DNA from 3 places in the Ornithinibacillus xuwenensis genome. Region 3 is predicted to be linked to each of the others. Evidence: riboswitches for the same ligand, from Rfam matches in the RefSeq annotation. Region 3 holds a riboswitch; each other region holds the start of a gene.
The links. A riboswitch is a leader RNA that binds a small molecule or an ion and turns the genes downstream of it on or off. The one in region 3 is predicted to bind cobalamin.
Positions count from the first base shown of each region.

Region 1: another riboswitch for cobalamin. It lies ahead of ABC228_RS03035 (DUF4430 domain-containing protein); the one in region 3 lies ahead of ABC228_RS07150 (acyl-CoA thioesterase).
Region 2: another riboswitch for cobalamin. It lies ahead of ABC228_RS08090 (ribonucleoside-diphosphate reductase subunit alpha); the one in region 3 lies ahead of ABC228_RS07150 (acyl-CoA thioesterase).

Region 1 is NZ_JBDIML010000001.1:504,155-512,087, forward strand. Features, by position in the region: gene ABC228_RS03030 (ATP-binding protein) at 1-950, shown strand, start outside; cobalamin riboswitch at 997-1,177, shown strand; gene ABC228_RS03035 (DUF4430 domain-containing protein) at 1,331-1,777, shown strand; gene ABC228_RS03040 (ECF transporter S component) at 1,783-2,289, shown strand; gene ABC228_RS03045 (ferredoxin) at 2,318-2,572, opposite strand; gene ABC228_RS03050 (YpbB family protein) at 2,701-3,771, shown strand; gene ABC228_RS03055 (RecQ family ATP-dependent DNA helicase) at 3,764-5,311, shown strand; gene ABC228_RS03060 (CPBP family intramembrane glutamic endopeptidase) at 5,298-5,876, shown strand; gene ABC228_RS03065 (hypothetical protein) at 5,877-6,176, shown strand; gene ABC228_RS03070 (genetic competence negative regulator) at 6,420-6,998, shown strand; gene ABC228_RS03075 (Glu/Leu/Phe/Val family dehydrogenase) at 7,187-7,933, shown strand, end outside.
Region 2 is NZ_JBDIML010000002.1:441,018-448,950, forward strand. Features, by position in the region: gene ABC228_RS08070 (ABC transporter substrate-binding protein) at 1-375, shown strand, start outside; gene ABC228_RS08075 (ABC transporter permease) at 484-1,464, shown strand; gene ABC228_RS08080 (ABC transporter ATP-binding protein) at 1,466-2,260, shown strand; gene ABC228_RS08085 (NAD-dependent deacylase) at 2,294-3,016, opposite strand; cobalamin riboswitch at 3,162-3,352, shown strand; gene ABC228_RS08090 (ribonucleoside-diphosphate reductase subunit alpha) at 3,484-5,724, shown strand; gene ABC228_RS08095 (flavodoxin) at 5,721-6,155, shown strand; gene ABC228_RS08100 (ribonucleotide-diphosphate reductase subunit beta) at 6,136-7,179, shown strand; gene ABC228_RS08105 (TerC family protein) at 7,231-7,933, opposite strand, start outside.
Region 3 is NZ_JBDIML010000002.1:257,838-265,770, forward strand. Features, by position in the region: gene ABC228_RS07120 (PTS mannitol transporter subunit IICBA) at 1-1,155, shown strand, start outside; gene ABC228_RS07125 (mannitol-1-phosphate 5-dehydrogenase) at 1,184-2,326, shown strand; gene ABC228_RS07130 (SDR family NAD(P)-dependent oxidoreductase) at 2,563-3,297, shown strand; gene ABC228_RS07135 (MarR family winged helix-turn-helix transcriptional regulator) at 3,368-3,781, shown strand; gene ABC228_RS07140 (hypothetical protein) at 4,020-4,733, shown strand; gene ABC228_RS07145 (hypothetical protein) at 4,735-5,481, shown strand; cobalamin riboswitch at 5,560-5,739, shown strand; gene ABC228_RS07150 (acyl-CoA thioesterase) at 5,917-6,399, shown strand; gene ABC228_RS07155 (ABC transporter permease) at 6,463-7,933, opposite strand, start outside.

The DNA of each region.
Region 1 (7,933 bases), on a different contig from region 3:
ATCGTCCTGCAGAACAGTTTATGGAGGATTGGTATTTTGAGAAGAACCTAGAGAAGGCAGATGGTAATCGTAAACTTCCGAACGAGCTCTATGAATTACTGCAAGAGGTTATTCAAGGAGAAAAAGAGGTGTTGGAAGAAATTGGATTGCAAGGTAGAACTTGGGTTATGATTATGACTCCATTATATGATCAATCCTATATTCGCGGTGCAGTTGCTGTTATGCGTGATATGACAGAAGAACGCAGACTTGATAAATTGCGAAAAGATTTCATAGCCAATGTATCGCATGAATTAAGAACACCTATTTCAATGCTTCAGGGATATAGTGAAGCAATTGTGGATGATATCGCAGAAAGTAAAGAAGAAAAAAATGAGCTTGCCCAAATTATTTATGAAGAATCACTACGACTTAGCCGATTAGTTAATGAATTACTTGATTTAGCTAGTATGGAAGCGGGTTATTTAACCTTAACGGTAGATACGGTTGAGGTTAATCCATATGTGGATCGTATATATCGGAAATTTAAAGGAATAGCAGAGGAACACCAGATAGATTTGGTATTGACAAAAGAAATATCAGAACCATATGCTTATTATGATCCAGACCGTATGGAACAAGTTTTTACAAACCTGATTGATAACGCTATTAGACATACGAGTGAAGGTGGCTTTGTTAAGGTCTTTGTTCAAAACGATATACACGAGCTGAATGTATCGATAGAGGATAGTGGTAGTGGTATTCCCGAGGAAGATTTACCATTTGTTTTTGAACGTTTCTATAAAGCAGATAAATCTCGGACTAGAAACAAGCATGTGAAGGGGACCGGACTAGGACTATCAATAGCGAAGAATATTGTAACGTCGCATAACGGTATGATATCGGTTAAAAGTAAGGTAAATATTGGTACAACGTTTAACTTGAAGATACCTAGAAGTGAAGAACTTTAGCTTGTGTTTTTCGACTTGTATTGTTACTATATTCAGTAGAATTGAATACAATATTTTTGATATTGGTGTGTTCCACTTAAAAGGGAATCTAGTGAAAATCTAGAGCTGTCCTCGCAACTGTAAGTGATAACGAACTAAGCATTGCCACTGTATGAATAACATACGGGAAGGGCTTAAAGTAGGCATAAGTCACAAGTCAGTAGACCTGCCAGTGTCATTTGTATCAATGATCCCGAGGATAGGACATTTGAGACAATCTCGTACATAGAAAGTAAAACGATGCTTTTTTATGGTGAAGGACTGTCAGAAGAGTTAACCTTGTTGCGGGTTAGCTCTTTTTATTTTTCCTGTTCTTGATAACACGTATGGAGGATGAGAAGATGAAGAAGCTATTATTTAAATTTATGGCAGTACTTATTACATTAGTTGTGATGGTAGGATGTTCAGAAGAGGATTCCACTAATAATGAACAACAAAGTCAAGGCACAACTACGGAACAATCAAATGAATCCGAAAATAATTCGGAACAGCAGGAGGAAGCTTCAGTCCATATAAAACTTTCTCAGGATAAAGAGGCTGAAGTTATTGAAGAAAAAGATATTGTTATTGAAGATGGTGACACCTTAATGGATGTTTTGAAAGCCAATTTTGAAGTTGAAGAAAAAGATGGCTATGTTAATTCTATTGAAGGTATCAATGATAAAGATAAAGAATTAAAGAAATTCTGGATGATTTCTGTTAATGGAAAAGCGGCTGAAGTTGGTGCAAACGACATTGTACTAAAAGATGGTGACGAAGTAGTACTTGATTTCCAATCATGGGAATGATATAAGTGAATATCTATAAGATAACACTGATTGCATTACTCGCCACATTAGCAATTGTTGGTCGGGTTGCCGTGTCCTTCATTCCTAGTGTACAGCCGGTTACCTCAATCATTATTATCAGTGGCATTTTTTTAGGGCCAGTTTCTGGAATCCTATTGGCAATTTTGGTTACCTTTCTGTCAAACATGTTACTAGGAACTGGAATTTGGACTGTTTGGCAGATTATTACTTGGGGATTAATAGGCTTAATAAGTGGGATAATTGGCAAGTATACTAAGAAATTCCCTCTCTATGTAGTGGTTTTATTCGCTGTGTTTTGTGGTTATTTTTATGGTTTTGTAGTTTCATTGGTAAACTACCAGGTGACTGGTCAGGGATTTCTGGCATATTATCTTGCCGGATTACCATTTGATACGAATCATGCAATCGGGAATGCCGCATTTATGATTTTATTATATCCTGCAATTACATTTATCTTTAATAACTATATAACGAAACATCTAAAAAAATGAACACCAACTAGCCTAAGTTGGTGTTCTATTATTCTTCAAGCCTTAATGGATTACCGTTAAATGGAAGCTCGGATATTTTAATAGAGTCACTTGGACAACCCTCAAATGCATCCAGTACGTCATCTTCTAATCCCAATGGAATTACTTGATTTCCTGTGTTATGATCGATTCGGACAAACGCAAGACCTTCATCATCATAATCAAAAATTTGTGGACAGGTAATCCCACAAGCACCACAGGCTATACATGTGTCTTTATCCACGATGGAATATTTTGCTCTCATGTTACATACCCCTTATCCTTACTTTGCAGTTCTGGTGCTTACTTCTATATTAATTTGTTAGCATATATAATTCAACTATTGCAATCAGTGTTATGATGGAGATAGTGACGGAAAAGAGGGGAAGTATTGTGTGTTTTAAAGGGATAATATTAAAATGTATAACATTCATGAAGGAAAATCGCTCTATTTCCGGAATCTATCATCTGCTTTCCGGCAAGAAATCTATTCAATCTGTTCATGATGCTAAAATTTTCAACCTAGAAGGGCTTTACGGAATCTATCCTGCGTTAACAATGATTGATTTCCTAGATTGTGTGCAGCAAATGGTTGCAGGTGGTTTGATTAAAAAAGGTAAAACAGATAATTATTATGATATCACGGACAGAGGAGAACAGTATTTAAAGCAATCTGACGTTACTAGTATCTTATGTTATTTTAACGGGATAAAGTACTATGGTCGAGACGTTACTTTTCTAGAACGGCTTTTTTTAATTATCCAAACGTTATCCAATATACAAAAAGGAAACACCACATTTATTCCAGTAATTGATAGACCAAGCATCACAAATTGGACAAAAAAGTTTTACACTACGATAAAAGGAAATAGGAGAAATTTTACTATCAAACTATATGAAGAGCTATATGAGCTTTTGAATCAATTACCTGAGAAAGAAGCAAATATCTTTGTAGATCGTTTAAGTGGGTACAAGTACTATGGAATGAGTGTTGAGCAATTATCAGAAAAACATTCTCTAACAAAGCATGATGTTATCCTTTACTTAACTGGAGTTACGCATCATTTAATTGTAAAAATCGAACAAAACCAAGAACGATTTACGGTTTTGTATTCACTATTACGAGATCTCGAGCAAACAAAATTTATTACGAATACTGCGAAGCAAACCTATCAATTATTATGTAATCACTTTACGGTTTCAGAGATTGCGTCAATGCGTAATCTCAAATTAAATACAATCTATGACCATATTGTCGAAATTGTACTATATGATAAAGAATTTACAATTGATACATTTGTGACGAAGCAAGAGCAAGCTATCATATTACAGGCAATCCATAAGTACAACACGTATAAATTGAAGATAATAAAAGATAATACTACTTCTTCCATCAGCTATTTTCAGATTAGACTTGTCCTAGCTAGGCTAGAAGAGTTGAGATTGGAGGGCCCACATGTCTAACATAATCCACTTAGAAAAAGAGCTTGAAAACTATTTCGGTTATTCAACCTTTCGAGTAGGTCAAAAAGAGATTATTGAAGATGTATTAAAGGGAAAGGATGTTCTAGGGGTACTTCCAACTGGTACGGGAAAATCTGTTTGTTACCAACTACCTGCTAGGTTACTAGAAGGAATAACGATTGTTGTTTCACCACTAATTTCTTTAATGATGGATCAGGTGAAGGAGTTAAAAGCAAATCATTTTAAAGACGTTATCGCAATTAATAGCTTTTTAGATTTTCATTCCAGAAAAAAGCTGTATCGATCACTTTCAAACTATAAGATCATCTATTTGTCACCGGAAATTCTACAGCAAAAAGAATTACAGAACTATTTGAGTAGATTACATATAGCTTTATTTGTTATTGACGAAGCACATTGTATTTCCCAATGGGGGCATGAGTTTAGGCCAGATTATCAGAAGCTTTATCCAATAATTGAAATGCTAGGCAATCCTAATGTTTTGGCGCTAAGTGCTACTGCGACCAATGAAGTTCAGAATGATATTAAAAGGTCACTTAACTTACCAAATATGGTGAAACATATCTATCCTATCGATCGTAATAATATTATGCTTTCTGTTCAAGAAGTTATGGATAATGAGGAAAAGCTTGCGATTATATCATGCATTTTATCTAAGAATAAAGTACCATCTCTTATCTATTTTTCTTCAAAGTCTTCTGCTGAGAGTTTTACACAACAGCTATACAAAAAACTCCCCAATCACCGTATTGCATACTATCATGGTGGAATGGATCCGATTGACAGAATTTCGATTCAGCAACAATTTATGAATGATCAAATTGATGTTATTTGTTGCACAAGTGCATTTGGTATGGGGATCAATAAGAATAACATACGTTTTGTCTTTCATTATCATTTTCCGGGCCAAATAGAATCGTTTATCCAGGAAATCGGTAGGGCAGGGAGAGATGGGGAACAGAGTGTTAGTATATTACTTTATTCAAAGCAGGATGAATTTCTTCCTAAGCAGTTGATTCAGAGTGAATTGCCATCTGATAGTGATTTAACGCGAGTATTTCAGATTGTTAGTCGATATGCAAAACAGCAACAAGTGATACCAGCTGACATGGTGGAAGTAGAAGCGCTTTTTGAAATAAGTGAAACACAGTGGAGATTTATTTCTTCTCATTTAGAAAAAAATAGCGTCCTAACAGAAAATAGTTTAAAATATGACCAAGGTAAACTAACAGAAACATTCCATCTAATAAGGGAAATTAGAGATGAGCGAATGAAATTAAAACAGCATAAATTACAAGACATGATTTCATGGATTCACTCCACGGAATGTTTAAGAAAAGAACTTTACACTAAATTTCAACATGGATATACAGTATTGACTCAACAATGCTGTAGCAACTGTGGGATTGATTTAACAGATTTTAAGCCAAAACAGACGGTGAATGCTAGTATCTTGCCCAATTGGGAGATGAAGCTTAAACACCTATTTGGTTTAGGAGATACACATGAAACAGAGTGAGCTAATTAAACAATTATCAAATGAAGACCTTCGAAAATCTGTCATATATTCGCAATTATTATTTATTGTTATTGCAGCAGTTCTTAGTTTAGTACTGTTTGAAGACCTGCGAACATGGACATTTATCATACAATTCGATATAAGCGAAGTTGTTTACTTTGGAATTCTACCCGGAATTCTTATTGTACTTGTTGATCTTGTATTAATGCGGTTTTTACCAAGTAAACATTATGATGATGGCGGTATTAATAAACGCATTTTTTCGGATATAAGTATCGATAAGATTTTGCTCCTGACTTTTTTAATAGCATTGTCTGAGGAGCTGCTTTTTCGTGGTGTCATTCAGACGATCTTTGGCTACATTTTTGCTAGTGTTAGTTTTGCTATCGTTCATGTGCGTTATTTACGGAAGCCAGTATTACTTATTTCTATATTGTTAGTTAGTTTTTTAATTGGGTATATGTATGAAGTAACAGATAATCTTCTCGTAACGATTTTTTCACATTTTATAGTGGACTTTTTATTAGGGATATTCATTCGTTATAAGAGCTGGGGTGAATCTTGAATGGAAGAGAATAAGAGAGAAATTGACGATCAGGCGAAGGAGCTTCGGTCGATTGTAAATGAACTTCATAGTCAATCAGATGACAATTCTGATGAACGTATTGAAGTTGAACATGAAGATGAGCAAAAAGAAATTAATGTATTGGATTTGCCACCAAGAAAAGAAGTTCATGGCCAAAAGAAAAGAAGAGCACATGTTAAGCTAAGTAAACCATTTATTCGATTAGTAGTAGTAGCAGTTTTACTAATTATTATTCTTATCATGCTCCTATACTTTGGTGACGGAATCGTTACGTTCTAAATTACACATGAAGCCTCTGATTAAGGAGGTTTTTTGTATTAATTCCGCTTTTTGAATAAGTAAGAATAAACTCGGATAACGTTCAACAATTTTATAAAGAGCATATACTAATAAAAAGAATTCTTCTTATTAGGATGATAATGGAAGTAATTCCATTAATATGGATTTTTTTTATTTTCTTAACTAATAAGCTGATAAGAAATGAAGGTTTTATCTAATTCGCAAATTTGAGGAGGATGCTATGTGCGTATTGAAAGGGTGTCCAGTAATCAATTTACAATATTTTTGACGTTTGATGATTTGGTAGATCGGGGATTTAATAAAGAGGAAATATGGTACGATGCGATAAGCATTGAAAACCTCTTTACGGATGTTATGCATGAAGCAAGCTCAGAGTTAGGCTTTGAACTAGAAGGAAAACTATATGTTCAGGTCTATTTAATGCAGGCACAGGGCATGCATGTTATTGTAACGCAAAACTGCGATAATATAGATTGGGATGAGGATTTCATTGAAATGAAAGTGACACTTGATGAGAGCAAAGAATTAATTTTTTCTTTTGATGATTTTGAAAATATAATACAAGTTTCTGCCTATTTAAATACATTAATGGTTTATGGCGGTCAAGTATATTACATGGGAAATCGATATTATATGCTTTTAAAACGAAATGAATTAAATGGCAATAATAAAGAAAATATAATAGCATTAATGTCTGAGTTCTCAAATCCTAGCATCGTCACGTCCTATAGACTTAAGGAATATGGAAAAGTCATTATCCAAGAAAATGCAGTTGAAACCATAATGGAAGCTTTTACCTAATATTTACGTATTTTTTAAAAAAGGTGACAAATTCCGACGAAAAATGATATAGTAATAAAGCGCTTACATTATTTTATTATTTTCATGGAAAATAAGAGTTTTTATATTGCATATTTATGTTTAACGTGTATACTAATCTCTGAGAATAGCTATAATAAATTTTTATATGATCTTTAGGAGGTAAATTCATGGTAGCCGAAAAAGCAGCAGATTCTACCAAAGAGAAAAAGGAACAAATGGACGTGTTGAGTTCAACTCAAACTGTTGTAAAAAACGCACTGGAGAAATTGGGTTACCCTGATGAAGTTTATGAGTTATTAAAAGAGCCTCTCCGAATGATGACAGTAAGAATTCCTGTTCGTATGGATGATGGTTCAACTAAAATCTTCACTGGATATCGTGCGCAGCATAATGATGCAGTTGGTCCTACAAAGGGAGGAATAAGATTCCACCCAGACGTAACCGAAGTTGAAGTGAAAGCATTATCAATGTGGATGAGTTTAAAGGCTGGTATTGTTGACTTACCATATGGTGGAGGAAAAGGTGGCATTATATGTGACCCACGTGAAATGTCATTTCGTGAATTAGAGGCATTAAGTCGTGGATATGTTCGTGCAATTAGTCAAATTGTTGGACCTACCAAAGATATTCCTGCACCAGATGTTTTTACAAACTCTCAAATTATGGCATGGATGATGGATGAATACAGCAGAATTGACGAATTCAATAGCCCAGGCTTCATTACTGGTAAACCTATTGTATTAGGTGGTTCCCATGGTAGAGAATCTGCAACGGCAAAAGGTGTAACGATATGTATCGATGAAGCCGCAAAAAAACGTAACATTGATGTGAAGGGTGCAAAGGTTATTGTTCAAGGATTTGGAAATGCTGGTAGCTTTCTTTCTAAATTCTTACATGATGCTGGAGCACTAGTT
Region 2 (7,933 bases), 180 kb from region 3:
TTACAGGCAGCTAACACATTAGTGAGTGAAGTAGACCTATTCTATATTGTGACAGATAACACAGTAGTCTCAGCTCTAGACAGTGTCGTTGGTGTGGCAAACGAACAGGATATCCCACTAGTTGTAGGAGAACCAGATTCATTAGCCAAGGGTGGCTTTATCACATTTGGTATTGATTACTACACAATTGGGTATCGCTCGGGAGAAATGGCTGTAGAAATTCTAACTGGAGAGAAAACAACAAAAGACATTCCAGTAGAATATCCACCAGAAATTCAACTGTTTATAAATAAAGAAGCAGCAGAAGAACAAGGCGTTGAATGGAACGCTGAGTGGGATGAAAGTGCTCAATTTGTAGAAACAGCAAAAGAGTAGAAAATGAACACCCTATAAGTCTTTTCAGGAAGCAGGCTATTGCCTGCTTCTCTATTCTAACTTGGTAATATTCTGCACCTTTATGTGTGGAAAAGGAGGTAAAAAACAGTGCTTTTTTCTTTATTTGGAGCTGTTGAGTCAGGAATAATATACGCAATTATGGCTTTAGGGGTTTATTTGACCTTCCGAATATTGGATTTCCCCGATTTAACGGTAGATGGAAGCTTTGTTACAGGAGCAGGTGTCGCAGCAATATCAATTTCACACGGTGTATCCCCGTTAATAGCTACACTTTTTGCAGTTATTGCAGGATTCATTGCGGGTAGTATAACCGGGTTACTGCATACAAAAGGAAAGGTAAATGCTTTGTTATCCGGAATACTAATGATGATTGCATTATATTCGATTAATCTAAGAATAATGGGCCAGCCGACTGTGCCAATAGACAGTGATTCAACACTTTTCTCACAATTAAGAGGGCTATGGCCAGCTGGGATTGATGATTTCTTTAATGGGATTTTTACAACATTAGGTGCAGAGCGTGCTCCAGCGACATGGGTCATTTTATTTTTTATGTTGATTGTCACGTTGATTATTAAATTTTTGACAGATTATTTCTTGAAAACAGAAGTTGGATTAGCGCTTCGAGCGACCGGAGATAACAAGCGAATGATTCGGAGCTTATCCGCTAACACAGATAGCTTGATTATTTTAGGTGTTGGTCTATCCAATGCTTTGGTTGCACTCAGTGGTGCTTTAATTGCGCAAATTAATGGTTTTGCCGATGTGCAAATGGGTATCGGGATGATAGTAATCGGTCTTGCCTCTGTCATAATTGGAGAAGCCTTATTTGGTAAAAAGACAATTGCGATAGCAACAATTGCAGTAATTGGTGGAGCTATTGTATATCGCATCGTGGTAACATTAGCGCTTCGAGTTGATTTCTTGGAGGCTGGTGACATGAAGTTAATTACGGCATTTATAGTAGTAATTGCACTGGTTGCACCGAAAATAGTGCAAGCACGAAAAGAGAAAAAAAGACGAATCGCTAAGCGTGCCACACTTGGCGGGCTAGGGAAGGGGGCCTAATATGTTAACCATCAAGGATGTTTCCTTAACCTTTAATGAAGATACACCAGATGAAAAGAAGGCCTTACAAGGAATTAATTTAGAATTAAAAGAAGGGGAATTCGTCACTGTAATCGGAAGTAATGGAGCTGGAAAGTCTACGCTTATGAATATTATTTCGGGAAATCTGGTACCTGATGTTGGTGATGTTCAGATAGGGGGTAAGACGGTAACCAATCTCCCTGAATATAAACGATCTGCCTATGTTGGACGTGTCTTTCAAGATCCAATGGCAGGTACAGCACCATCGATGACAATTGAGGAAAACCTCGCAATGGCCTACTCTAGAACAAGGAAAAGAACATTAACGCGTGGTGTAACGAAGCAACGTAAAGTCGAATTCCGAGACCACTTGGGTTCTCTCAACTTAGGTTTAGAGGATCGGTTAAATGCAAAAGTCGGCCTGTTATCAGGTGGAGAACGACAAGCATTATCCTTACTGATGGCAACATTTACAAGGCCAAATATATTGCTCCTGGATGAGCATACGGCAGCATTAGACCCATCAAGGGCTGCGTTAATTACGAAGCTCACCAAAGAAGTAGTAGCAGAACATGGCTTAACAACTTTAATGGTAACGCATAATATGCAGCAGGCACTGGATTTAGGAACAAGGTTAATTATGATGGATAAAGGACAGATCATCTTGGATATCGATGAAAGTAAGAAGCAGGGCCTTGCAATTGAAGATTTACTCAAGGAATTTCAACGAATTCGAGGAGAGCAATTTGAAAGTGATCGTGCAGTATTAGGGTAATTACGGGAGACAGGAACAGATTATGTTTCTGTCTCATTTTAATTGTTGATCGATTTCTATTAGGAATTCCTTAATGCTCTTATGTTGTATGATAGAATCGGCAAAACGATCTAATGGAGTCGCCTCGCGGTTTACAATGACCAGTCGGGCACCATGCTCCTTTGCAACCATTGGAAACATGTTAGCAGGAGAAACTGTTAGGGAAGAGCCAAGTACGATAAACAGCTCTGCCTTAAATGTTTCTAATTCTGCTTGGTTAAATGTGGCTTCAGGTAGCATTTCGCCAAATAGAACAATCCCCGGGCGAACAGGTCCCCCACAATGATGACAATAGTTACTCCCATTCAAGTATCGTTCTCGGTCCTGCTCTTTTTTACAAACATTGCAATAAAATTTTCGAAATGTACCATGAAGTTCCATGACGTTATTATTTCCGGCATCGTGATGAAAGCCATCCACATTTTGTGTAATAACCCCATGTATCGTCCTGCTCTGTTCCCACCTTCCAAGTATTAAATGTCCAGGGTGAGGTTTATAACTATCTATTTCTCTTAATCGATATTGATAAAAGTTCGTAAATTCTTCAAAATTATGGTTTAGAGCGTGAACATTCGCTAGCTCATCTGGATTAAATTTTGCCCATAACCCTCTATTTTTTGAACGAAAATCTGGAAGACCACTTTCTGTTGACATGCCAGCTCCTGTAAAGATGATCGTATAGGTAGATGCTTGAATCCAATTAATAATTTCGTCCATTCGTTATACACCTCACAATTATTAGTACCATTTTACATAATAGAATTTCTATTTACGAATAAAAAAACAATGGTTGCAAAGTCTATTAATCTATGATAGGATTTATATACAATATATTGTGTTCGTGTTAAAACTTAATACTATATATAGTGTTGTGAGCAATGGTGACATGTTAATGTCTGAATAGGGAATCCAGTTAGAATCTGGAGCTGTCCCCGCAACTGTATGTGTCGACGAACGAGAATTCCACTGTATCATTATTTCTATCTTGATATGGGAAGGACTTTAGTAGGGAGAAGCACAAGCCAGGAGACCTGCCAAAGCTCACAGTTTCATTTTCTTCGGGGTGAAAGAATATGAGACGATGGGGTTATACATAATAGGATAATTTCTGTCGTTTTTTATGAACCGTTCATCCCGTGGGTGAGCGGTTTTTTTGCTTGTCATTACATAAGGAGGTATTTGAGATGGTAACAGCTACTGTAAATAAAGAAGAGATGGGAGAACAACTGATTCGATTTGCCTTTCAAGGGCTCTCTATTGAGTCTAATGAATTTATGGAGAAATCGATAGAATTGTTAAGAGAGAAAGAGGACTTAACGGTTGATAGAATAATTGATTTATTTGTTAAAAAGGCATTAGAGAATATAGATGAAGCAAAACCAGATTATACCTTTGTAGCGAGTCGATTGCTGTTACAATCATTATATTATCAAGCAGCTAACAATCGTCAACATGATGTAAACCAACCATATGGGGATTTTTATGCACTTATTGATTTTCTTACGAAGGAAGGAATTTATACATCAAAGCTGCTTGAAAAGTACAGTAAATCAGAGATTGATTACTTAGCGCAGAACATTGATCCGGATAAGGATTTATTATTTACTTATTTAGGTTTATATACGCTTGCAAACCGATATCTAGCAACCAATCATAAAAAGGATACATATGAATTACCACAAGAACGATGGATGATTATTGCCATGCATGTGATGCAGGATGAAAATCCGGAAAAACGTTTGGATTTAGTCTTAGAAGCGTATTGGGCATTAAGTAATCTATATATGACAGTTGCAACACCAACATTAGCGAACGCTGGAAAAACACATGGACAGTTATCAAGCTGTTTTATTGATACGGTTGATGATAGCTTACAATCTATTTATGACAGCAATACGGATATTGCAAAGCTATCTAAAAACGGTGGTGGAATTGGCGTATACATGGGCAAAATACGTGCCAGAGGTAGTTCCATTAAAGGCTTTAAAGGAATGTCAAGTGGTGTTGTTCCCTGGATTAAACAGTTAAATAATACTGCCGTAAGTGTTGACCAGCTTGGAACTCGAAAAGGTGCTATTGCTGTCTATTTAGATGCGTGGCATATGGACATTGAATCATTTCTGGACTTGAGATTGAATAATGGAGACGACCGGATGCGCGCCCATGATATTTTTATTGGTGTCTGTCTACCAGACTTCTTTATGGAGCAGGTAGAGGCGCGTGGTGACTGGTATCTATTTGATCCACATGAAGTTCGTGAGGTCATGGGCTATTCACTGGAAGACTTTTATGATGAACAAAAAGGAAGCGGTACTTGGCGAACAAAGTATGAGGAATGTATTAACTGTGAAGAATTGTCCAGAAAACGAGTGCCTGCGATTAATATCATGAAGCGAATCATGAAGTCGCAACTCGAATCAGGAACGCCATTTATGTTTTATCGGGATGAAGTAAATAGACAAAATAGTAACCAACACAATGGCATGATCTACTGCTCCAATTTATGTACAGAGATTACACAAAACCAATCGCCAACTGAATTTTTAGAGGAATTTACAGATGAGGATGGCTATGTCATTAAAAAATATAAAACTGGTGATTATGTTGTTTGTAATTTAAGCTCCATAAATCTAGGGAAGGCAGTACCAGATGACATATTAGAACGCTTAATAAAGGTGCAGGTACGGATGCTTGATAATGTCATTGACATTAATACGCTACCAATTATTCAAACGCAGTTAACAAACCAGAAATATCGAGCAATCGGTCTAGGTACGTTTGGATGGCATCATCTTTTAGCAAAGAAACACTTATACTGGGAGTCGGCTGAAGCAGTTCAGTACGCAGATGAGTTATATGAAAAAATCGCTTATTTAACTATTAAGAGTAGTATGGAATTAAGTAAAGAGAAAGGAAGCTATTCCGTATTCTCGGGAAGTAAGTGGAGTACAGGTGCATACTTTGATGACAAAGGCTATTCTGATGAAAAATGGAACGCATTAAAGCAGGATGTGATGGAATATGGTATTCGTAATGGCTATTTGATGGCTGTTGCGCCGAATTCTACAACTGCTATGATTGCTGGATCTACCGCAAGTATTGATCCGATATTTAAACCTTTCTATCATGAGGAAAAGAAGGACTTCAAGATACCAACTACAGCACCAGATATCGATCATCAAACATATGATATTTATCGTCGTTCAGCCTATATCCTAGATCAACGATGGTCTGTGAAACAAAACGCTGCTAGACAGAAGCATATTGACCAAAGTATCTCTTTTAATATCTATGTGCCAAATACTATTCGTGCTACAGTTCTGTTAGATTTACACCTTCAAGCTTGGAAAGAGGGTTTAAAGACTACCTATTATGTTCGATCGACCTCTAATGAAGTAGAAGAATGTGAGTGGTGTGCAAGTTGAGAACAGCAATTGCATATGTGTCCTATAGCGGAAATACGGAAGAAACAGCAGAACTCATTCAACAAAAGCTCTATGCAAGAGGAATACAAGTCGATATGCACCGGATTGGAATTGACCAACCGATTCATCCATCACAATATGATGTGCTGTTTCTTGGTACATTTACATGGGAGAATGGTAGCACACCTGATGAGGTGAAGGATTTTGTGTTGGAAATCGGCTACAAGCCTGATAATGTCGCGGTATTTGGAACCGGTGATACACAATTTGGTGGAGACGATTTGTTTTGCAAGGCAGTCGATAAACTCGTAACGTTCTATGAAAGTAAATGGGGCGGCTTAAAAATTGAACAATCCCCAAGAGGCTCGCAAGAATATGTAATTGATAATTGGTTAAAAGGAGTTTTACAACATGCAAGACACATTGCTTAAAAAGGCTAAAACGATGGAACCTCGTTTTCCTAATCAAACCTCTAAGGTATTTGGTGGAGAGTCTAGTGGAATATTGAACTGGAATGATATTAAGTATCCACACTGGTATAAAATGTACAAACGGTTAGTAGGTAATTATTGGCAAGCAGATGAGATTAATATGTCATCTGATGTAAAACAATTTCCGATGCTGACGGAAGCGGAACAAGATGCGTATTTGAAGATTATTGGTTTACTATCGACACTGGATGCGCCCCAAACAAGAACAGCATTACTGCTTTCTCTTTATGCAACCGATCCTTCTGTACAATCCATTATGGCGGTCATCGCTCAGCAGGAGGCTGTTCATAATGAAAGCTACTCCTATGTACTTTCATCCGTTGTTTCGCTAAAGGAACAAGATGAAGCATTTCAGCTTGGTAGAAAGGATTCGGTTCTACTAAAGCGGAATGAGAGACTGATTGCGGGTTATAATCAATTTGTAGAGGATCCAAGTGTAGGAAATATTCTAAAGACGCTAGTATACACTTCTTTATTAGAAGGATTGTTCTTCTATTCAGGCTTTGCCTTCTTTTACAACCTTGCTCGGGATCATAAAATGGTTGGAACCTCGACAATGATCAGCTATATTAATCGTGATGAGCTTGAGCATGGAAGATTTATATCGGAGCTATTTCGAGCAACATTGGCGGAATATCCTGAATATAATACGGAAGCATTTATCGATTGGGTATACCATGAATTTCGATTAAGTGTTGATCTCGAATCAGAATGGTCCGCTTATGTTCTAAAGGATGTAGACGGAATCGATTTAGAAGAGATGCAAGGATATATTAAATATAGAGCGAATAAAATGCTGCGTATGCTTGGTTTAAGTGAAATATATCCGGATCATACGGAAAATCCAATGAAATGGATACGAGCTTATGTGGATAATTTTGATGGGACGAAAACCGATTTCTTTGAGCAAAAATCACGACAGTACACGAAAACAAGTGATTTAAATGGATTTGATGATTTGTAAACAAACAAAAAAGGAGGTAGCACATGGTGGCTACCTCCTTTTTGTTTGTTATTACGATGAAGAACCTTCACGAGTGGTTTCTTCATCCTTCGAGCCTGATTTACCTGATGCAAACCAACCAATCACTGCAATAGCAAGTAGGACTCCCCAGAAGATGATTGTCCACAAGGTGCTATGTGGGAAGTGATGATCTAAAACCCCTACTTTATCGTGGCTTAACGTAATAACTGCAAGCTTGACACCTACCCAAGCTACAATAAGATAAGCAGTTGTTTCAAGACCTGGTCTTTTATCGAGTAATTGTACAAACCAACTAGCAGCAAACTTGATTAAAATTAATCCTGCAATACCAGCTAAAACAACGATAATAAATTGTCCAGCGTCCATTCCACCAAAGTGACCTAGTCCGGTTTCTGGCAAGACAATTGCAAGTGCAACTGCTGCAAGAATAGAGTCAATCGCAAAGGCGAGGTCTGCTAGTCCGATTTTGGCTACGGTTGGCCAGAATCCTTTTCCAGCTGCCTCTTCTTCTAGTTCATCTTTATCACCCTTAGGCGACCCAAAATGATCTTGGATAACATGCTTTAATCCTAAATAAATTAGATAAGCTGCACCAATTGCTTGAACCTGCCACACATTTGCGATAAAGGATATTGCAAAAAGAGCTGCAAAGCGGAAAACAAATGCTCCAATAATCCCATAATTAATCGCTCGTTTCTTCTCGTCATCTGGTAGATGCTTCGCGATTACTGCT
Region 3 (7,933 bases):
TTTTTTGGTGGTATACATGAAATTTACTTCCCATATGTACTCATGCGTCCGAAGCTACTTTTTGCCGTAATCATCAGTGGCATGAGTGGTGTATTTACCTTAGTGCTGTTAGGAGGGGGCTTATCAGCTCCAGCATCACCGGGTAGTATTATAGCTATTACCGCCGTTACTCCGCCGCAAGCAATGGCTTATGTTGCCAACTATGCTTCTGTAATAGTAGCTACGATCGTATCATTTGTCATCTCAGGATTTGTATTGAAAACAAGTAAGCAGGATACAGAAGATATAGAAGAAGCTACACAAAAAATGCAGGAAATGAAAGGGAGAAAAAGCTCTGTTGCTTCCTCACTACAAGCGAAGCAAGGTGCATTACCGGAAGAAGTAAATAAGATTGTGTTTGCTTGTGATGCAGGAATGGGCTCTAGTGCAATGGGAGCATCTCTTCTCCGTAAAAAGGTCAAAGCAGCAGGGTTAGATGTGACGGTCACCAATACGGCGATTAGCAATATACCAAGTGATGCACAAATTGTCATTACCCAAGAGGAGCTAACACCGCGTGCTAAAAATAAGGTGCCGAGTGCTTATCATATTTCTGTCGATAATTTCCTATCAAGTCCTGAATACGATAAACTCATTGATAGCTTAGAAAACGGTGTATCACGAGCACAAGCAGAACTAGTTGAAGACACCGAAGCAGATATTACTGGTATTGATCATGAGCATGATGATGACGATCTATTACGGGAAGAAAATATATTTATTAATCAGCAATTTTCTTCCAAGGAGGAAGCCATTCGGTTTGTTGGCGAGGCTTTAGTGAAGGCTGGTTATGTGGAAGAAAGTTATGTCGATGCCATGATTGAACGAGATAATATGACCTCCACCTATATGGGAAACCATGTTGCGATCCCACATGGAACAGAGGAAGCCAAAAAAGCAGTTATCCGTTCAGGCTTTACGGTAGCACAGGTTCCAGCTGGTGTTGATTTTGGCGGTGAACAAGCTAAATTAATTTTTGGTATTGCTGGAAAAGATGGTACGCATCTTGAAATCCTATCTGGCATCGCTGTTATTTGCTCGGAGCTAGAAAATATTGAGCAAATGGTTCAAGCGAAAACAGCCCAAGAATTGAAGGATATTATTAACAGCAAATAATTTATAAATGGATAAAGGAATGATAAGCATGAAGGAAGTTCTTCACTTCGGAGCAGGCAATATTGGTAGGGGGTTTATTGGTGCATTATTTTCTGAATCTGGATACCATGTAACATTTGTTGATATTGCAGATGAAATCATTCAACAATTAAACGAACAGAAAAGCTATCAGGTAAAGCTGGCTACCAGTACACAAGAATCCACTGCCATTAGCAATGTATCTGGATTAAATAATCTTAAACAAGCGGATGAGGTTGTAGAGGCGATTACTGGTGCTGAGTTTCTAACAACGGCTATCGGTCCAACTATTTTACCTAGAATTGCACCACTTATTGCTCGTGGATTGACAAAGCGTGTTGAACAATCAGATGCAAAGCTTTATATCATTGCTTGTGAAAATCAAATTGGTGCTACAGATATTCTAAAACAGCATATCGTAGAGCACTTATCAGAGGACACAAAGCAAAAGATGGAAGGGAAAATCTACTTTTTCAATTCTGCCGTTGATCGAATTGTGCCAATTCAGGAGAACAAAGGGTCATTAGATGTACTAGTGGAGCCTTATTATGAATGGGTTGTGGAAACAACCGAGACGCTTCCTTCGATTACTGGCATGAAGATTGTGGCTGAGTTGGCTCCTTATATTGAACGAAAATTATTTACTGTCAATACAGGTCACGCTGTTATTGCTTATCTTGGCTACCTTGCGGGGAAATCAACTATTGATAAAACGTTGGCCGATGAATCAATCGAAACTCAAGTTCGTCAGACGCTAAACGAAACAGGAGACTATTTAGTTCATCAATATCGATTAAATCATGAAGAACATCTAGCGTATATCCAGAAGATTATTGAGCGATTCAAAAATCCATATTTACATGATGGTGTCACCAGAGTAGCGCGAGCACCAATACGTAAATTAGGACCAGAGGATCGGTTGGTGAGACCTGCAGTTGAAGCACATAAAGCTGGATTGGCGTATACGAATTTAGCAAAAGCTATTGCAGCAGCACTTCTATTCAATTTTGAAGAAGATGAGGAAGCAATCAAACTACAGGCGATGATACAAGAGAAAGGCGTCGCAACAGTATTACAGGAAATAAGTGGACTGGAGGAAAATGGTGAAATAACGCGTGAAGTGATAAAACATTATGAGGCATTAAAGAATTAAGAGGAAATGAAGGACCTGATTTTTTCCGTGTGAGAAATCAGGTCTTTTCCTTTGCTAGTGGTCAAAAATTGCTGTCTACTCGTGAAAATGAGTTGTTTTTGTTTAACCTCTAAATAGATATTAGTGGATAAGGTTGCTTATAGAAAGTTTTTCATGTTATTATTTAGATGTAAAATAGTTAGATATCTAAATAATAATTAGAGAAAAATAAGTTTTTTTCCTTAGGAGGGAATATCATGAGAAGATTAGAAGGTAAAGTGGCAATTATAACTGGTGGTGCATCAGGGATTGGCCTAGGAATGGTAGAGCTTTTTCAACAAGAAGGTGCAACGGTTATTGCAGCAGATATCAATGAGGAAGCCATTGCAAAGGTAAGTGAGAAAGAAAATGTATTTGGTATGAAATTAAATGTCGCTTCTGATCAAGATTGGGAGGTGTTTGCGAAGGAAGTAGTGAACCAGTTTGGAAGAATAGATATTCTGGTTAACAATGCTGGAATCTCATCAGAAAAGCCATATCAGGAAATTAATAGTGATGATTGGCAAAAGATGCTGGCGATTAACAGTTTTGGCCCCTTTGCTGGCATTAAACATGTCACACCATATATGATCGAGCAGAAGAAGGGATCTATTATTAATATTTCATCCTATACGGCACAAATTGGACAAGGATTTAATCACTACTCTGCATCAAAAGGTGCGGTTCGCGCATTATCCAAGGCTGCCGCAACGACATTTGGACGTCAGGGAATACGTGTGAATGCCTTGTTCCCAGGAATTATTGAGACACCAATGACACAAGCATTAAGTGCTTCAAAAGAGCTTCTTGGACAGTTAGTTCAAGCTACACCACTACAACGATTAGGGAAGCCTGAAGACATTGCAAATGCTGCCCTATTCTTAGCATCAGATGAATCCTCTTACATTACCGGTTCTGAGTTGGTTATTGACGGTGGGTTTTCTGCTCAATAAAATAGTAGTAGACAGTGAGAGCCCTAATTTGTATAGGGCTCTCCATTTTTAGAAAGCAGGGATCCCGCAAATGAAAGAACAAACCATTTTTGAACTGTTACATACCATGGACAAGGTGACGAACAATCTAATCATACAATGGAATAAAATGTTCAATGAAAACCTTGGAATTTCGCATATCCTCATACTCAGTCATTTAAGGAGTAGCGGAAAAAGCCGTCCATCTGACATTGCAAAGTCCCTTGGGCTAACTCCTCCTACATTAACGCATCTGGCAGAAAAGCTCGTACAAAAAGAATTAGTCGTTCGAATCGTGGACGAATCCGATCGACGAATTATCAACTTGGGAATAACGGAAAAAGGAATTGAAATGGTGAACCGAGCACATCAAGAAGGAGTCGTCCTACGAAAGAATCTATTTAAAAAATTATCGGACGAAGAAAAACAGCAACTATTAGCTATTTATGAAAAGTTGGATAGCTGAATTTTGGGGGAAAGGCTGAAGAAAGCTGGTGAGAGGCTGAAGTTTGGCTTGGAAAGGCTGAAAATCGGCATTCAAAAGCTGAAGTTTACCACAAACAGGCTAAAGGTCAGCTCCCAAAATCTTATGCTAACGTTCCAAATATAGCTGCCACTCCAACAGTTGTTTAATAATTTGGAAATTTATGCTAAAGTCGTAAGGAGTGTATTTTTCGGATATGTAGACATGGGGGTGGCTTGCAGTGAGCTTTGATATTATTTTCAACAATAATTTAATCGAAGTTTTAGGGTTCTTTTTCGCGATAGTTGTCATTTTTTACTTTGCTACTAGAATTAATCGAGGTCTAAGCGTAAAGCCAAAGGCATGGAAGATTTTTGTGGTAATTGTAGTTGGGATTTTTTCTTTTTCCATCACATTAACTTTTAATATGTTAATTAAAATCCCATTATTACCACTAGGTGTATGGCTATTATATTTTGTGCTTCGATCAGATGAAAACCGCTGGAGGACTTATCGAAAATTTGCTTGGCTAGGATTTTGGTCTAATTTCCTCTTTCTATTAATCTCGTTGGTAACGATACCTATCTTTAACTTTGTATATCCTAAGGATGATCTAACAACGTATCTAGCAAACATTGAAAATACTTCTATTCATGCTATCCATCCATCAGGGGAAAGTTTAAGCTTAGATAGAGAAAGTCTTCAGAAACAAATCCCATCGATGACAAAGGAAGAAATTAATAGTGATCAGTGGTATAACGATACCTATCTCTCTGAAAGTAGTCCTAAAGAAGAGAGGTTCCCATATCAGCTAATCGGTGCATTACCTAAATGGGGAAGTAGTCTTAATGTAATGATCCTTATCGAAGACGATGGCAAAGGAATATTGATAACGACAACGAAGGAACAGCAATACTTTCGCTCAGATAAATCCTTGTTAGAGGGGGGCGAATAACATGACAATGAAAAAGAAGTTGTTTACTAGTGGCATCGTTCTAGCTGTCATGCTTCTATTATTTCTTGTTTATTGGTATTATCTTGCGAAGCCAGGCTCTCTTCCAACTAATGAGGAATTAATTGCTGAAATTAATGAAATCTACCCGCAAGCTCGTGCCGATGTTATACAGGATACAATTTCAATAGATGAAAAGCATGTGTTGGTGCCCTTTGTATCCACAAATGAAGAGTATGGATTAAGCTATTTGGTTTGGGAAAAGCATAAGTGGAAAGTAGTTAACATCGATACAAAAGGTTATCCAATGCTATGGAAGATTGAAAAAAATAATCCGGATTCCTATTACCTTGTCTGGAATATACAGCCAAGTGATCAACTGCAGTACATCGATTTTTATATGACAAGAGATAGAGGATTCAGGATTTCATATGGAACCGAACACTACTATTATCCGAAGGTTCAAATGGTGCAGAGAGTCAACGCTCAGGAGAAAACTTATGGAGCGATGGCGTTACCGGATGAATGGCAGTCGTTCATGTCTAGCCTGATGAAGGTGGAGGAAGCTAGTCAACCGCAATCTCTTTTTTACGAAATGCCGATTGGGCAATCCATCAGGATAGGATTTATTCCGTATGATAAAAATGATAAGATAACGGAGCTTGAAGGTTCTATTAATGGAAGTTCCTATACAATTGGTGATATACAGTTGGATTTTGTCTTGCATCTCTATGAAGAGGATTTGGAATAAATTCCAGGAAGCTCATCCCCATACGATTCATCACCAGTTGTAAAAATAAAACTTGTATATTATAGTTGAAAAGAAACATAGCTAGCCGGTAAAAATGGTGTCTGAAAGGACCTAAAAGGGAATCTGGTGAAAATCCAGAACTGTACCCGCAACTGTAAGTGCGAACCGAAATAAACAAAACCACTGTCTTCGGATGGGAAGGGTTTAAAGTAGCTATCTCGCATGAGTCAGGAGACCTGCCATTTTTATAGCGTATTTTCTTCTTCGGGAGTTGGGAAGATTGGACGAGGGATTGCTACTTAAACAGTACTGTCTTCTGTTTGAATAGTGTTATTCTGCGCCTGTACACCCCATCTTCAAGGATGGGGTTTTTTGTCATTCTTTCTACTAGAGGATTCGCACCCAAATAACAAATGAATAGGAATGAGGAAAGCAATGGTTGAAAAATTACCCGCAAGTATTTCTAGAACGATTCAAACAAAGTTAGTATTACCACCGGATACCAACCATCTGGGGACGATTTTTGGTGGAACTGTCTTATCGTATATTGATGAAATCGCAGCAATTACTGCCATGAAGCATAGTAAGGGAGTGGTTGTCACTGCTTCTATCGACACCGTGAATTTCTTATCGTCAGCTCGGGTAGGGGACATCTTATTATTAGAGGGCTTAGTTGTTTCTACTGGTAGAACTTCTATGGAGGTATATGTGAAAGTGGAATGCCAAAACCTCGAAACAGGGGAGAAAACGACAACGACGACAGCTATTCTTACGATGGTAGCCGTTAATGAAACGGGAAAGCCGACTCCGGTATTAGGAGTGGAGCCAGAGACAGAAGCGGATTATAAACTATTTAAACTGGCACAGGAAAGAAAGGAACGTCGCCTAAAGGTTAAGGAGCTATTAGGAGAAAGCTAGTATTTCAATTTCAATAAGGGAAAAGCTCCAGATCCATTTAGTGGCCTGGAGCTTTGTGCTTTATTAGAGTGCTTCCTTTATAATTTTTTTATAGTAGAGAACAGAAAGAATACCAAAGACAGAGTACATGGCGGTGTAAATAATCATGACAATTATCATCGGTGTCCACATTTCTGTTCCGAATAGAAACCATCCAGATTGAACGGCAAAGTAGCTATGTGAAAGACCAACTACTAAGGGAATTCCAAAATTAAAGAACTGCTTTGCCTGAATGCCTCGCATTAAATCCTTTCTAGTAAACCCTAACTTTCTTAAAATGGTATAACTGGATTTCTCCTCTTCTCCTTCATCCATCTGTTTAAAGTACAGAATACATCCAGACGTAATAAGAAATGTTAGTCCCAGAAACCCAACAATGAACATTGTAAGTCCCATGACCTGTTTTTGACTATTACTCATTTCAATTCGTGAGTAATTAATTGTATTCTCACGAAAAGATAATGATTGGAAGATGGTATTGGCAGCCTCTAGCTTTTCTTCCTCATTTATATCAATCCCAATGTAAAGAGATGAATCGTGTTGAATATCTTGGTTTAGATCATTCTTTAGCGCCTGGTAAATCTCATCATCCACGATGACTGTAGGTAAACCACCATTTGAAAAATTAAATGGTATAACATATTCATCCTGTAAACCGATATAATGCTGCTTAAATGATTTATTTTTCCCAAATAGCTCTATTTCGCCATGATCCTTTAATGACATCATAAGCGCCATGGCATCATTATACCCTGAAAATAATACTTCGTCCTTCTTGATATCACCATTAACAGACTCCTCACTCACAACCGGTAAGCTCATCTGGCTTGGGTCGAAATTCAATTCTGCGAGATTGGTTTCCATAATGTCGGTTACATCTGTGTTTACTTGGATTACTTCTATTCTTTTCTCCTGATAGTCGATATGCTGACGTGCTAATGCAGCTTTAAATTTTTCAGCAGCCTCGGTATTGGTTAAGGAGAAATGAGTAGGCACGTTGTCCTCAGCTGCCTTTTCTGCTGAATAGTAAGAGATATAGCTTAATGCTAGTAAACCAATTGCTAGTGCAGACACCGTTGTAATAACAGTTAATAATAAGGCATTGGACCGCATTCGAAACATAATGGATGATAGTGATAGAACCTCATTTATGGATAAATAGCCGCCTTTTTGTTTTCGAATGATATTCGCAATAAAGGTGACCGACCCTTTATAGAATAAGTATGTTCCGATAATAACGGAGCCTAGAATCACGATCATGGCCATAAACAATTCATTTATTGTTGAAAAGTCACCATCAAATAGCTTCGATGAAATGTAATAGCCTAGAAGGATTAAACCAATCCCCATTGCACCTAATAAAATCTCGAATAGGCTTATTTTTTTCACCTTCTCCTCCGTTGAAGAAAGAACTCTAAACAAAGAGAGAATGGTTTGTCTTTTAATAAAGACAAAGTTCGTCAATAAGATGAGAAGGTAGATGGCGAAAAACACA